Regions from separate parts of the Pseudomonas sp. NPDC089530 genome, predicted to be linked through region 3. Evidence: predicted binding sites of a transcription regulator. Region 3 holds the regulator's gene; each other region holds the start of a gene.
What was found. Region 3 encodes FliA, which starts transcription of late flagellar genes. Its sites were predicted from a motif close to CTAAAGTTTNNNNNNNNNNNGCCGNTAA; they were not measured.

Region 1 (4,320 bases), on a different contig from region 3:
CCTGGCCGGGGCGGTTCGGGTTACGCGCGTCCATCAGTTGTGGGCCGCGGCCCAGTCGACCCAGCCGAACTGCCAGGTGGCCAGGATCACCAGGCCGAAGACAATGCGGTACCAGGCGAACGCCGCGTAGCTATGGTTGGCGATGAACTTGAGCAGGCCCCTGACCGCGATCATCGCGAAGATGAACGAGACGATGAAACCGACAGCAAATACCGGCAGGTCGTCCGGCTGGAACAGGTTGCGGTACTTGTAGCCCGAGTAGACCGCCGCACCGACCATGGTCGGCATGGCCAGGAAGAACGAGAACTCGGTGGCGGTCTTGCGCGACAGGCCGAACAACAGGCCGCCGATGATGGTCGAGCCCGAACGCGAGGTGCCCGGGATCATCGCCAGGCACTGGGCGAAACCGACCTTCAAGGCGTCTTTCCAACTGATCTCGTCCACCGTGTTGGCGTGCACTTCATGCTGCCGGCGCTCGGCCCAGAGCATGATCACGCCCCCCACCACCAGCGCCGTGGCAACGGTGATCGGGTTGAACAGGTATTTGTGGATCAGGTCGGCGAAGATCACCCCCAGCACCACGGCGGGCAGGAAGGCAATCAGCAGATTGGCGGTAAAACGCTGGGCGTTGCGCTGGGTCGGCAAGCCCGTGACCACGTCGAGGATCTTGCGGCGAAACTCCCAGACCACCGCGAGAATGGCGCCCAGTTGAATGATGATGTTGAACGCCATGGCGCGCTCGCCGCCGAAGTTGAGCAAGTCGGCGACGATGATCTGGTGACCGGTGCTGCTGATGGGCAGAAACTCTGTCAGCCCTTCTACGATGCCTAAAATCAGTGCCTGTACGGCCGTCCAAAGTTCCATCAATCCCCCGAAGGTCATGCCGTGGCATGCCTTTTTAGTTTTTCTTCAATGTTCACTGACGCGAGCGTCGCGGATTCGCAGACGCAATAGGATCACCATCGCCCTTGAAAATTCCGTGAAAAATCAGCCGGATTCAGGTTTTTCGCGATGAGGCCGAAATCCTAGCAGACATACTCGATAAACGCTGTCGCGTTGAGAGAATCCGATGGGCCTGGATGCAAGGAGCAGCATGACGGATGTACAGGACGTTCTATTACAAGAAAAACGATCGGGAGTGACAGATTCATGAACAGCTTACGCAGAATGTCGATCAGCCGCCGACTGTGGCTCATCCTGATTGTAGCGGTCCTCATGCTGCTGACCCTGGGCATGCTGATGCTCAAGCAGATTCATGACGACCTGTACCAGGCCAAGGCGCAGAAAACCCAGCATGTGGTGCAGACCGCCAACGGCGTCCTGGCCTATTTCCATGGCCTGGAAAGCGCCGGCACTCTCGATCGCGCGACGGCGCAGAAGCAGGCGCTGAGCGCCATCCGCGGCCTGCGCTACGACCAGAGCGACTACTTCTGGATCAACGACCTGACCCCGGTCATGGTCATGCACCCGGCCAACCCCAAGCTCGACGGCCAGAACCTCGCGGCGATCCGCGACCCGGACGGCTTTGCCGTGTTCAACGAAATGGTGGCCATCGCCAAGGCCAAGGGCGCCGGCATGATCAACTATCGCTGGCCGAAGCCGGGCGCCAGCGAGCCGGTGCAGAAGACCTCCTACGTCCAGCTGTTCGAGCCCTGGGGCTGGATCATCGGCTCCGGGGTGTACATCGACGACGTACAGGTCGAGTTCCGCAGCCAGGTGGTCAACGCGTCGGTCGTTGGCATTGCCATTGCCGTGCTCATGGCCCTGCTGGTCATGCTGATCGCCCGCAGCATCGTCCGCCCGCTGCAGGAAACCGTGCACGCCATGGCCAACATCGCCAGCGGCGAAAGCGACCTGACCCGTAGCCTCGACACCCACGGCCAGGACGAAGTCACCGAACTGGCCCGGCACTTCAATGGCTTCACCGCCAAGCTGCGTCTTGTCGTCAGCCAGTTGCAGGTGTCGGCCTCAGCCCTGGCGCAGTCCTCCACCGACCTGGGCGACAACGCCAACCAGGCCCAGGAACGCAGCCAGCAGCAGTCGCAGCAGATGGAACTGGTGGCCACCGCCATCAACGAAGTGACCTACGGCGTCCAGGACGTGGCGAAGAACGCCGAACAGGCCGCCAGCGAAATGCGCGACGCCGAAGCCCAGGCCCAGCAGGGTCAGGTCAATATCGACGGCAGCCTGCAGCAGATCGACCGGCTCTCGGGGACCATCGACCAGGCGGTGGAGGTGATCCGCACCCTGGCCCAGGAAAGCACCCAGATCGGCAGCGTGCTGGAGGTGATTCACTCCATCGCCGAGCAGACCAACCTGCTGGCGCTCAACGCAGCGATCGAAGCCGCCCGGGCTGGCGAACAGGGTCGCGGGTTCGCCGTGGTGGCCGATGAGGTACGCCTGCTGGCCCAGCGCACCCAGAAGTCCACCGCCGAGATCCAGTCGATGATCGAACGCCTGCAGGGGCATTCGGAAGCCGCGGTCAAGGTCATCAGCGACAGCAGCCGGGTGTCGCAGCAGACCATCGAGCAGGCCGGGCTGGCCGGGGAAAGCCTGAATGCCATCGGCCAGGCCCTGCGCAACCTCAATGGACTGAACACCTCCATCGCCAGCGCCACCCTGCAACAGGCCCATGTGGTCGAAGACATCAACCAGAACGTGACCCAGGCCGCCGGCCTGTCCCACAGCACCGCCCTGGCGGCCGAGCAGTCCAGCGCCGCCAGCCTGCACCTCAAGGAGCTGAGCGAGCAGCTCAACGGCCTGTTGCGCCAGTTCCGGGTCTGACCCCCTTCGTGGCGGGGTTAGCCCCGCCACGATCGCCGGCCTCGACTAACATGCCAGGCCGCTTCTGGTTACAATCCGCCCCCTCCTTCGCTTCCAGGTAGTGTTTCCATGTCCGGGCTTGAACTGTTCGCCGCTGCCCTCGGGGTGATCGCCGTCTGGCTGACCGTCCGGCAGAACCCCTGGTGCTGGCCGATCGGCCTGGTCATGGTGCTGCTGTACAGCTGGATTTTCTTCGAAGTGAAACTGTATTCGGACATGCTGCTGCAGGTGGTCTACGCCGCCCTGCAGCTGTATGGCTGGTGGCAATGGACCCGTGGCGGCGCCAGCCACCAGGGCCGCCCGGTCAGCCTGCTGGCCCCTGGGGCCATGCTGTTCGGGCTGGGCCTCGGGGCCGTCGGCAGCCTGTTGCTGGGGGCCGCCATGGCTCATTGGACCGATGCCGCGCAACCCTGGCTGGATGCCGCGCTGACCGGTTTCAGCCTGGTGGCGCAATGGTGGATGGCGCAGAAGCGCGTGCAATGCTGGCCCTTGTGGATCGCGGTCGATGTGATCTTTGTCGGCCTGTTCATCTATAAGGACCTGTACCTGACGGCCGCGCTGTACGGGTTGTTCACCCTGTTGGCCGTACAAGGCTGGCGCGCCTGGCGGGCCGATCCGGCGTTGCAGCCGGCATGAAGGTGCTGGTCCTCACCGGCCCCGAGTCCAGCGGTAAAAGCTGGCTCAGCGGCCATCTGCAAGCTCACTTCGGTGGCATCCAGGTGGGCGAATACGTCCGCCATTTCATCGAGCGGGAGCAACGGGATACCTGCCTGGCGGATATTCCACAGATCGCCCAGGGCCAGCTGGCCTGGGAAGATCAGGCCCGTGCCCGACAGCCGCAACTGCTGATTCTCGACACGCACCTGCTGAGCAACATGCTCTGGAGCCAGACCCTGTTCGGCGCCTGCCCCGACTGGCTGGAGCCGGCGCTGCTGGCCCGCCACTACGACCTGCACCTGCTGCTGTCTCCGGAGGACGTCGGCTGGAGCGACGACGGCCTGCGCTGCCAGCCCGAACTGAGCGAGCGCCTGGTCTTCTTCAAGGCCACCGCTGACTGGCTGGTACAACACAACCAGCCCTTCGAGGTGATTCGCGGCGACTGGGAACAACGTCGGCAACGGGCGTTCGAATTGGTCGAGCGCCTGCTCCAGGACTGACCGCCCCTGCTACCCGCGTTTCATCCAGTACGGCGGGACAAGTGTCCATTCCTGAAACACTGCTTCAGTGTAAAGGCGCTAGAACAGAAGGGTTTACATTGCCCTTCCATCAACCGTTAAGCCACTGATACACCCCCGTCGTAGGCCCCGATCCAGAGCCATGGCGCGGCAATGCCGGCAACCAGCCCCCAGGTTGTCTCAGCGCTGAAACAGCCACCGTCCGGAACCGTTTCGGATGCTCGTAACCTGTTGAATTGCTGAAACAATATAAAGGTGGCACAGCTTCTGCTCCCGTTCTCGCAACGCTGACTAAAGCCAGCGAACAGAATAAGGAGTGCTG
Region 2 (4,320 bases), on a different contig from region 3:
GAGCGACCAGTACACCTGGTACGGCCAGTACGCCGAAGGCTTCCGTACCCCGAGCGCCAAGGCGCTGTACGGCCGCTTCGAGAACACCACCACCGGCTACCGCGTGGCCCCGAACTCGAACCTGGAACCGGAGAAGAGCCAGAGCTATGAAACCGGCCTGCGCGGCAACTTCGAGTCTGGCAACTTCGACGTGGCGGTGTTCTATAACAAGTACCGCGATTTCATCAACGAAGACGCGGTGAAACCGGGCTACGACGAACTGACGTTCCAGAGCAACAACATCAAGCACGCCACCATCAAGGGCGTGGAAGTCAAAGGCCGCTTGAACCTGGACGCCCTCGGCGCCCCCCAGGGCCTCTACACCCAGGGCTCGGTGGCCTACGCCTACGGTCGCAACAACGACACCGGCGAGCCATTGAACGCGGTCAACCCGCTGACCGGCGTGTTCGGTCTGGGCTACGACCAGGACCACTACGGCGCCCTGCTCAGCTGGACCCTGGTGAAAAAGAAGGACCGCGTCGACAGCAGCAGCTTCAAGACCCCGGATGGCACCAGCGGCCAGTTCAAGACCCCGGGCTACGGCGTGCTCGACCTGACCGGTTTCTACAAGGTCACCGACGACGTCACCGTCAGCGCCGGCGTCTACAACCTGACCGACAAGAAGTACTGGCTGTGGGACGACGTGCGCGGCTACGACAGCGTCGGCGAGGCCGCCGTCCTCAGCCCGGCCAACCTCGACCGCCTGACCCAGCCGGGCCGCAACTTCGCGGTCAACCTGATCTGGGACATCTGAGCCCGTGCCCCCTCACTGCGCTTTTCGATGGGGCGCAGTGAGGTTTTTTTACTGTGCCGCGTCTTCTTGTTCGTCTAGTTAGCAACTGCATCTCATTTTCATTCTTCAAGGACATCGTCATGACTGCCCCCGATTCCACCCAGCGTCCGAGCCTGCGCTCCCAGCGCCTGAACCAGATCACCCACGAACCCCATGCCAAGCTCGACGCCCTGGTCAAGGCCCATGCGCCCTTTGAGAGCGCCAGCAGCTTCGCCCGCTTCGTCGTCGCCCAGTACCTGTTCCAGTCCGAACTGGTGGCGCTGTACAACGACCCGGCGCTGATCGCCATCGTCCCGGACCTGGCCCAGCGCTGCCGCGCCGAGGCAGCCAAGGCCGACCTGGCGGACCTGGACACCGAAGTCCCGGCCCCGGTAGCGGGCGCGTTGCACAACCCGAGCAAGGCCGAAGCCCTGGGCTGGCTGTTCGTCTCCGAAGGCTCCAAGCTCGGCGCGGCGTTCCTGATCAAGCGCGCGGTGGGCCTGGGCCTCAGTGAAACCTTCGGCGCCCGGCACCTGGGCGAACCGGCCGGCGGTCGCGCCGAGGGCTGGAAAACCTTCACCCGCATCCTCGACGGCCTGCAACTGAGCGCCGAAGAAGAAGCCGCCGCGGAAAAAGGCGCGCTGGATGCCTTCACCCGGTTTACCGTGCTGCTGGAACAGGCCTACGCCACGGCCCCCGAACTGGCCTGATATAGTGCGCGAGCCAGCCCGCCTCTCTAAGGCGCGGGCTGGCCGATAACCGTTGCAGACTGCCCCTATGCTCGTCACCTCATCAGCGAACCCATGACCGGCAAGACCCGATCCCCGTCCAAAGCTTCCCGCCTGTTCTTCGCTTGCCTGGCCTACGTCAGCCTGGCCATCGGCCTGATCGCCATCGTCATCCCCGGCCTGCCCACCACCGAGTTCGTGCTCCTGGCCGCCTGGGCCGCGACCAAAAGCTCGCCGCGCCTGAGCGCCTGGATGGAAAACCACCGCCTGTTCGGCCCCATCCTGAGCAACTGGCGCAACGGCCGGATCGTCAGCCGCCGGGCCAAGATCAGCGCCACCGTCAGCATGCTGCTGTGCGCTGGCCTGATGCTGAGCCTGCTCAACCATCACTGGACCCTGTACCTGGCATTGGCCGGGATGGGCCTGGGCAACCTGTGGATCTGGTCGCGCCCGGAGGCTCTGGCCCAGGCCTCCTGAGCGCAATCGCCCTCGCCTCCCGTTCACGGGGCCCGCTGACCGGCGTTCTCCCGTGTATGTCAAACATGTGACCGCTCGTCGGCTTTTATTCAGACAAATCCTACCCAAGCCGATGTTTCGGGCATGGCGCTGAATGGATTTGGCGACTGGAGTCACTCGACTCACCGCCCATCACCTGTCCATTCGCGAGATCGCCTTATGTTCGACTCTCTGTCCATTCGCCTGAAAATCGTGCTGTTGTCCGGACTGTGCCTGCTCGGCGTGGTGGGCCTGATCGTCGGGATGAACATCTACCAGACCAACCAGAACGATCAGCTGGTCAGCAGTTCCAGCTCGCGGATGCTCACCGACAGCGTGCAGAACCTGCTGCAGGCCCGGGCCGCCGAGCAGGCGGTGCGGGTGCAGAAAACCTTTGGCGAGAGCCTGCTGGTGATCACCGCCCTGGCCGACCAGGTCAGCGACCTGCGGGCCATGGCCGGCAAGCGCGGGCTGGACGCCCAGGCCCTGCGCGAAGAACTCAACCACAGCCTGAAGACCGCCTTCGAGCGCAACACCCAGGTGCTGGGCGTCTGGCTCGCCTATGAACCCAACGCCCTCGACGGCAAGGACAGCGAATTCGCCAACGACGCCGCACGGGTCTCCAACGAAGCCGGACGCTTCGCCAGTTACTGGAGCCGCGCCGGTGGCACCGGGCTGAACACGGTGATGGTCGAAGAAGACATGAACAAGACCACCCTGAGCCTCAGCGGCACCCCCTACAACAGCTGGTACACCTGCCCGCGCGACAACAAGCGCAGCTGCCTGCTGGAGCCGTATGCCGACACCGTGGGCGGCAAGCTGATGCTGATGACCACCATTTCCCTGCCGCTGATCGTCGAGGGCAAGGTCATAGGCGTGGTCGGCGTGGACATCGCCCTGGATGCCCTGCAAGCCGCGGCCGTCGACTCCCAGCGCGGGCTGTTCGACGGTGCCGGGCACATGCTGATCGTTGCCGGCAGCGGGGTCCTCGCCGCCTACAGCAACGATGCGGCCAAGGTCGGCAAGGGCATCGCCGAGACCCTGGGCGCCGACGGCAAGGATGTCCTGCAAACCCTGGGCGGCACTGCGCCGAAAATCCTCAAGCAGGGCGACCTGATCCGCGCGGTGTACCCGGTCAGCCCGATCCCCGGCGCCCGCCCCTGGGGCGTGGTGATCGACCTGCCGGAGCAGGTGCTGCTGGCCGACTCGGTGAAGCTGCAGGCCGTGCTCGACGAGTCCCAGACCCAGGGCACCCTGATATCCCTGCTGGTGGCGGCAGTCGCCGGCGTGCTCGGCCTGCTGCTGATCTGGCTGACCGCCTCCGGCGTGACCCGGCCGATCAACAGCGTCGCGCAGATGCTCAAGGAAATCGCCAGCGGCGACGGCGACCTGACCCAGCGCCTGAACTACGCCAAGAAAGACGAACTGGGCAAGTTGGTGGGCTGGTTCAACCGCTTCCTCGACAAGCTGCAACCGACCATCGCCCAGATCAAGCAGAGCATCAGCGACGCCCGCGGCACCGCCGACCAGTCCTCGGAGATCGCCCGCCAGACCAGCGAAGGCATGCAGGTGCAGTTCCGCGAGATCGACCAGGTGGCCACCGCCTCCAACGAAATGAGCGCCACGGCCCACGACGTCGCCAACAGTGCCTCCAACGCCGCCAATGCCGCCCGTGGCGCCGACCAGTCGGCCAGAGACGGCCTGAGCATCATCGAGCGCAGCACCCGCGACATCGGCACCCTGGCCGAGGAAGTCAGCAAGGCGGTGCTCGAGGTGGAAGCCCTGGCGGTCAACAGCGAGCAGATCGGCTCGGTGCTGGAAGTGATCCGCAGCATCGCCGAGCAGACCAACCTGCTGGCCCTGAACGCGGCCATCGAGGCGGCGCGGGCCGGGGAAAGCGGCCGCGGCTTCGCGGTGGTCGCCGACGAGGTGCGCAACCTGGCCAAGCGCACCCAGGATTCGGTGGAGGAAATCCGCCTGGTGATCGAACGCATCCAGAGCGGCACCCGGGGCGTGGTGGCGACCATGCATTCGAGCCAGGCCCAGGCCCAGAGCAACGCCGGGCAGATCCAGCAGGCGGTGCAGGCCCTGGGCCGGATCAGCGACGCGGTCACGGTGATCAGCGACATGAACCTGCAGATCGCCAGCGCCGCGGAACAGCAGAGCGCGGTGGCCGAAGAGGTCAACCGCAATGTCTCGGCAATCCGCAGCGTGACCGAATCCCTCACCGAACAGGCCACCGAATCGGCCCAGGTCAGCAGCCAGCTCAACGCCCTGACCACCCAG
Region 3 (4,320 bases):
CAGCTCGACCAGTTGTTCGGACAGTTGCTCTAGAATCTCGCCGGCCTCAACCAGAAAATCCTGAAGGATCTCTTCATCGGCGCCGAAGCTCATGTATGGGTGCTCCTAGAATCCAAGGCTGGAAAGCAAATCGTCGACATCGTCCTGACCGGATACAACGTCTTCACGTTTATCGGCATGAATCTGCGGACCTTCACCCTTGGCCAGATGTTTTTGCGGATCTTTTTCAGCGAGGATCGCCGCGCGGTCATGTTCGATACCGGCAAAACGATCGACCTGACTGGCCATCAGGACCAGTTTGAGCAGATTGCTCTCGACTTCGGTGACCAACTGGGTCACGCGCTTGATCACCTGACCGGTCAGGTCCTGGTAGTCCTGCGCCAACAGAATGTCGTTGAGGTTGCTCGAGACCGCGCGCGTTTCCTGCTCGCTACGGGTCAGGAAACCATCCACGCGGCGGGCCAGATCGCGGAACTCTTCCGCGCCCAGTTCGCGGCGCATGAAACGTCCCCAGTCGGCGCTCAGGGCCTGGGCTTCGCTGCTCAGGCCGTTGACCAACGGGGTGGCGCTCTCTACCAGGTCCATGGTGCGGTTGGCCGCGGCCTCGGTCAGCCTGACCACATAGGACAGGCGCTCGGTGGCATCCGTGATCTGTGAAACTTCCTCGGCTTGCGGCATATGCGGGTCAATCTGAAAATTGACGATGGCGCTATGCAGCTCGCGGGTGAGCTTGCCGACTTCCCGGTACAGGCCGCGGTCACGGGTCTGGTTGAGCTCATGGATCAGTTGCACTGCTTCGCCGAACTTGCCCTTTTCAAGGCTGTCGACCAGTTCCACTGCATGTTTTTTCAGGGTCGATTCAAAATCGCCCAATGAAGATTCGTTGTGCTCCATAGCTCCCCCCGTGGCGGAATGGTTCCACGCATCAACCAATGCGTTCGAAGATCTTCTCGATCTTCTCTTTCAACGCCTGGGCCGTGAAGGGCTTGACCACGTAGCCGTTTACTCCGGCCTGGGCCGCTTCGATGATCTGTTCGCGCTTGGCTTCAGCGGTCACCATGAGTACCGGCAGGTGCTTGAGTTTTTCATCGGCGCGCACGTGGCGCAGCAGATCGATACCGGTCATGCCAGGCATGTTCCAGTCCGTTACCAGAAAGTCGATGCTCCCACTGTTGAGAACCGGAATGGCGGTGGTGCCATCGTCGGCCTCGACCGTGTTGGTGAACCCCAGGTCACGCAACAGGTTCTTGATGATCCGCCGCATCGTTGAGAAGTCATCAACGATGAGGATTTTCATGTTCTTGTCCAATTCGACCTCCAAGCAGTCTTAAACGCGTCCAGCACCTGGACGCGCCATTCAATCAATCAGGCAGAGCACTCAACGACTGCATGGAATACACGCCGCAAGACCGACAACCTCGTGCCAGTCTCGTCCGCAGTGTCCCCACACTGCCTGTCAGCGCGCTCGCCACTCCCCCAAACGCCCCCGCAAACGGGCCGCGCACTGGCTGTGTAACTGGCTGACCCGCGATTCGCTGACCCCCAGGACCTCACCGATTTCCTTGAGATTCAGCTCTTCGTCGTAGTACAGCGCCAAGACCAGTCGCTCACGCTCCGGCAAATTGGCAATCGCATCCGCCAGCGCAGCCTGGAAACGTTCGTCCTCCAGGTCGCGCGACGGCTCGAGATGAGCACTCGCGCCATCCTCATGCAGCCCTTCATGCTCGCCGTCCTGCAACAGGTCGTCGAAGCTGAACAGGCGACTGCCCAAGGTGTCGTTCAAAATCCCGTAATAATCATCGAGACTCAATTGAAGTTCGGCCGCAACTTCATGATCTTTAGCGTCGCGACCGGTTTTAGCTTCAATTGCGCGGATCGCGTCACTCACCATCCGGGTATTGCGATGCACCGAACGCGGCGCCCAGTCACCTTTACGCACCTCGTCGAGCATCGCCCCACGGATACGGATACCCGCGTAGGTCTCGAAACTCGCGCCCTTGCTCGCGTCGTACTTGGTCGACACTTCGAGCAGGCCGATCATCCCGGCCTGGATCAGGTCCTCGACCTGGACGCTGGCCGGCAAGCGCGCCAGCAGGTGATAGGCAATACGCTTGACCAGCGGCGCATAGCGCTCGATCAGTTCGTACTGGCTGTCACGTGCCGACTTGCGGTAAAGATTGAAGCCGCTGGCGCTCATAGCACCGGTCCCGCTGTTTGATGCACGAGTCGCTCGACGAAAAATTCCAGATGCCCACGTGGGTTGGCCGGCAATGGCCAGGTATCGACTTTCTGTGCAATGGCCTTGAAGGCCAGCGCGCACTTCGAACGGGGAAACGCCTCATAGACCGCACGCTGCTTTTGCACGGCCTTGCGCACGCATTCGTCGTAAGGCACGGCGCCGACGTATTGTAGAGCCACGTCCAGGAAGCGATCAGTGACCTTGGTCAACTTGGCGAACAGGTTGCGACCTTCCTGGGGGCTCTGCGCCATGTTGGCGAGCACGCGGAAGCGGTTCATGCCGTAATCGCGATTGAGCAGCTTGATCAGCGCGTAGGCATCGGTGATCGAGGTCGGCTCGTCGCAGACCACCAGCAGCACTTCCTGGGCGGCGCGGACAAAACTGACTACCGAGTCACCGATACCCGCAGCGGTGTCGATCACCAGTACGTCGAGGTTGTCGCCGATATCGCTGAAGGCCTGGATCAGACCGGCATGCTGCGCCGGGCTCAGGTGCACCATGCTCTGGGTGCCGGACGCCGCCGGCACGATACGGATGCCGCCCGGCCCCTGCAGCAGCACGTCGCGCAGCTCGCAGCGGCCTTCGATGACATCGGCAAGGGTCCGTTTGGGCGTCAGACCCAGCAGGACGTCGACGTTCGCCAGCCCCAGGTCGGCGTCCAGCAGCATGACGCGCCGACCGAGCTCCGCTAGGGCCAGGGACAAGTTCACTGACACGTTAGTCTTGCCGACGCCACCTTTGCCGCCGGTCACCGCGATCACCTGTACGGGATGCATGCTGCCCATGTTCTTTCTTTACCTTGTCTTACTTAGACGGGGCCACATAACTGGCTGCGCGTTCACCAACGGAACAATGCCTGGCAGACCATCGATGTAGGTACATTGCAATCTTTTCATGAATCCCTCAGCCCACCCGTTTGGCCGGGTTGTGGTAGAGGTCAGCGAACATGTCGGCCATGGCTTCTTCGCTGGGTTCTTCCTGCATCTGCACGCTCACCGCACGACTGACCAGCTGGTGCCGGCGCGGCAAGTGCAGATCGTCTGGAATCCGTGGGCCATCGGTCAGATAGGCAACGGGGAGTTCGTGACTGATCGCCAGGCTCAGCACCTCACCAAGGCTGGCGGTTTCATCCAGTTTAGTCAGGATGCAGCCGGCCAGCCCGCAACGCTTGTAGCTGTGGTATGCGGCGGTTAGAACCTGTTTCTGGCTGGTGGTTGCCAAGACCAGATAATTTTTTGCGCGGATCCCGCGACCGGCCAGGCTTTCCAGCTGCATGCGCAGGGCCGGGTCGCTGGCTTGCAGACCGGCAGTATCGATCAGCACCACGCGCTTGCGCAGCAGCGGATCGAGGGCCTGGGCCAGGGACTGGCCCGGGTCGACATGGGTCACCGAGACATTGAGGATGCGGCCCAGGGTCTTGAGCTGCTCCTGGGCGCCGATGCGGTAGCTGTCCATGCTCACCAGCGCGATGTTCTGTGCGCCGTACTTGAGAACGTAGCGGGCCGCCAGCTTGGCCAGGGTGGTGGTCTTGCCCATGCCGGCGGGGCCGACCATGGCGATCACACCGCCCTCTTCCAGCGGCTCGGCTTCCGGGATCACGATCATCCGCGCCAGGTGGGCCAGCAGCATGCGCCAGGCCTGGCGAGGCTCGTCGATGTCCGTGATCAGCGCCAGCAGGTCGCGGGCCAGCGGACCGGACAGGCCGATACGCTGCAGGCGCCGCCAGAGGTTGGCCTGCTCGGGCCGGCTGCCTTGCAACTGGCTCCAGGCCAGGGAACCGAGCTGGACTTCCAGCAGCTCGCGCAGGCCATTGAGTTCGAAACGCATCGAGTCGAATGCCCGCGGATCGACGGCGGCCGGCGCGGCGACGACCGGGGCCGGACGCTGCGGCTCACTGAAGGTGGGTTCGATCAGCGGCTCGGCGGCGGTCAGCGGCAGGCCGGCGAACAGCTGGCGATTGGTGTTGGCATTGGTGTCGCCATCGCCACGCAGGCTCAGCTCGGCCTGGGCGGTGACGATGCGCGATTGAGTCTTGCGCAGCTCGTCCTCGAGCTCCATGTTCGGCACCCGGGGCGCCAGGG

Region 1: a site for FliA is predicted at 997-1,024, ahead of ACQKQA_RS01860 (methyl-accepting chemotaxis protein). Genes of this name have one in related genera too.
Region 2: a site for FliA is predicted at 2,163-2,190, ahead of ACQKQA_RS07570 (methyl-accepting chemotaxis protein). Genes of this name have one in related genera too.

Annotation. Positions count from the first base shown of each region.
Region 1 is NZ_JBNNVU010000002.1:180,222-184,541, reverse strand. It holds gene ACQKQA_RS01870 (DUF1294 domain-containing protein) at 1-34, opposite strand, end outside; gene ACQKQA_RS01865 (undecaprenyl-diphosphate phosphatase) at 34-864, opposite strand; gene ACQKQA_RS01860 (methyl-accepting chemotaxis protein) at 1,150-2,784, shown strand; gene pnuC (nicotinamide riboside transporter PnuC) at 2,893-3,459, shown strand; gene ACQKQA_RS01850 (AAA family ATPase) at 3,456-3,980, shown strand.
Region 2 is NZ_JBNNVU010000012.1:92,710-97,029, forward strand. It holds gene ACQKQA_RS07555 (TonB-dependent receptor) at 1-793, shown strand, start outside; gene ACQKQA_RS07560 (biliverdin-producing heme oxygenase) at 913-1,521, shown strand; gene ACQKQA_RS07565 (YbaN family protein) at 1,615-2,016, shown strand; gene ACQKQA_RS07570 (methyl-accepting chemotaxis protein) at 2,215-4,320, shown strand, end outside.
Region 3 is NZ_JBNNVU010000069.1:23,123-27,442, reverse strand. It holds partial or broken gene ACQKQA_RS22195 (chemotaxis protein CheA) at 1-93, opposite strand, end outside; gene ACQKQA_RS22190 (protein phosphatase CheZ) at 106-894, opposite strand; gene ACQKQA_RS22185 (chemotaxis response regulator CheY) at 926-1,297, opposite strand; gene fliA (RNA polymerase sigma factor FliA) at 1,457-2,197, opposite strand; gene fleN (flagellar synthesis regulator FleN) at 2,194-3,024, opposite strand; gene flhF (flagellar biosynthesis protein FlhF) at 3,143-4,320, opposite strand, start outside.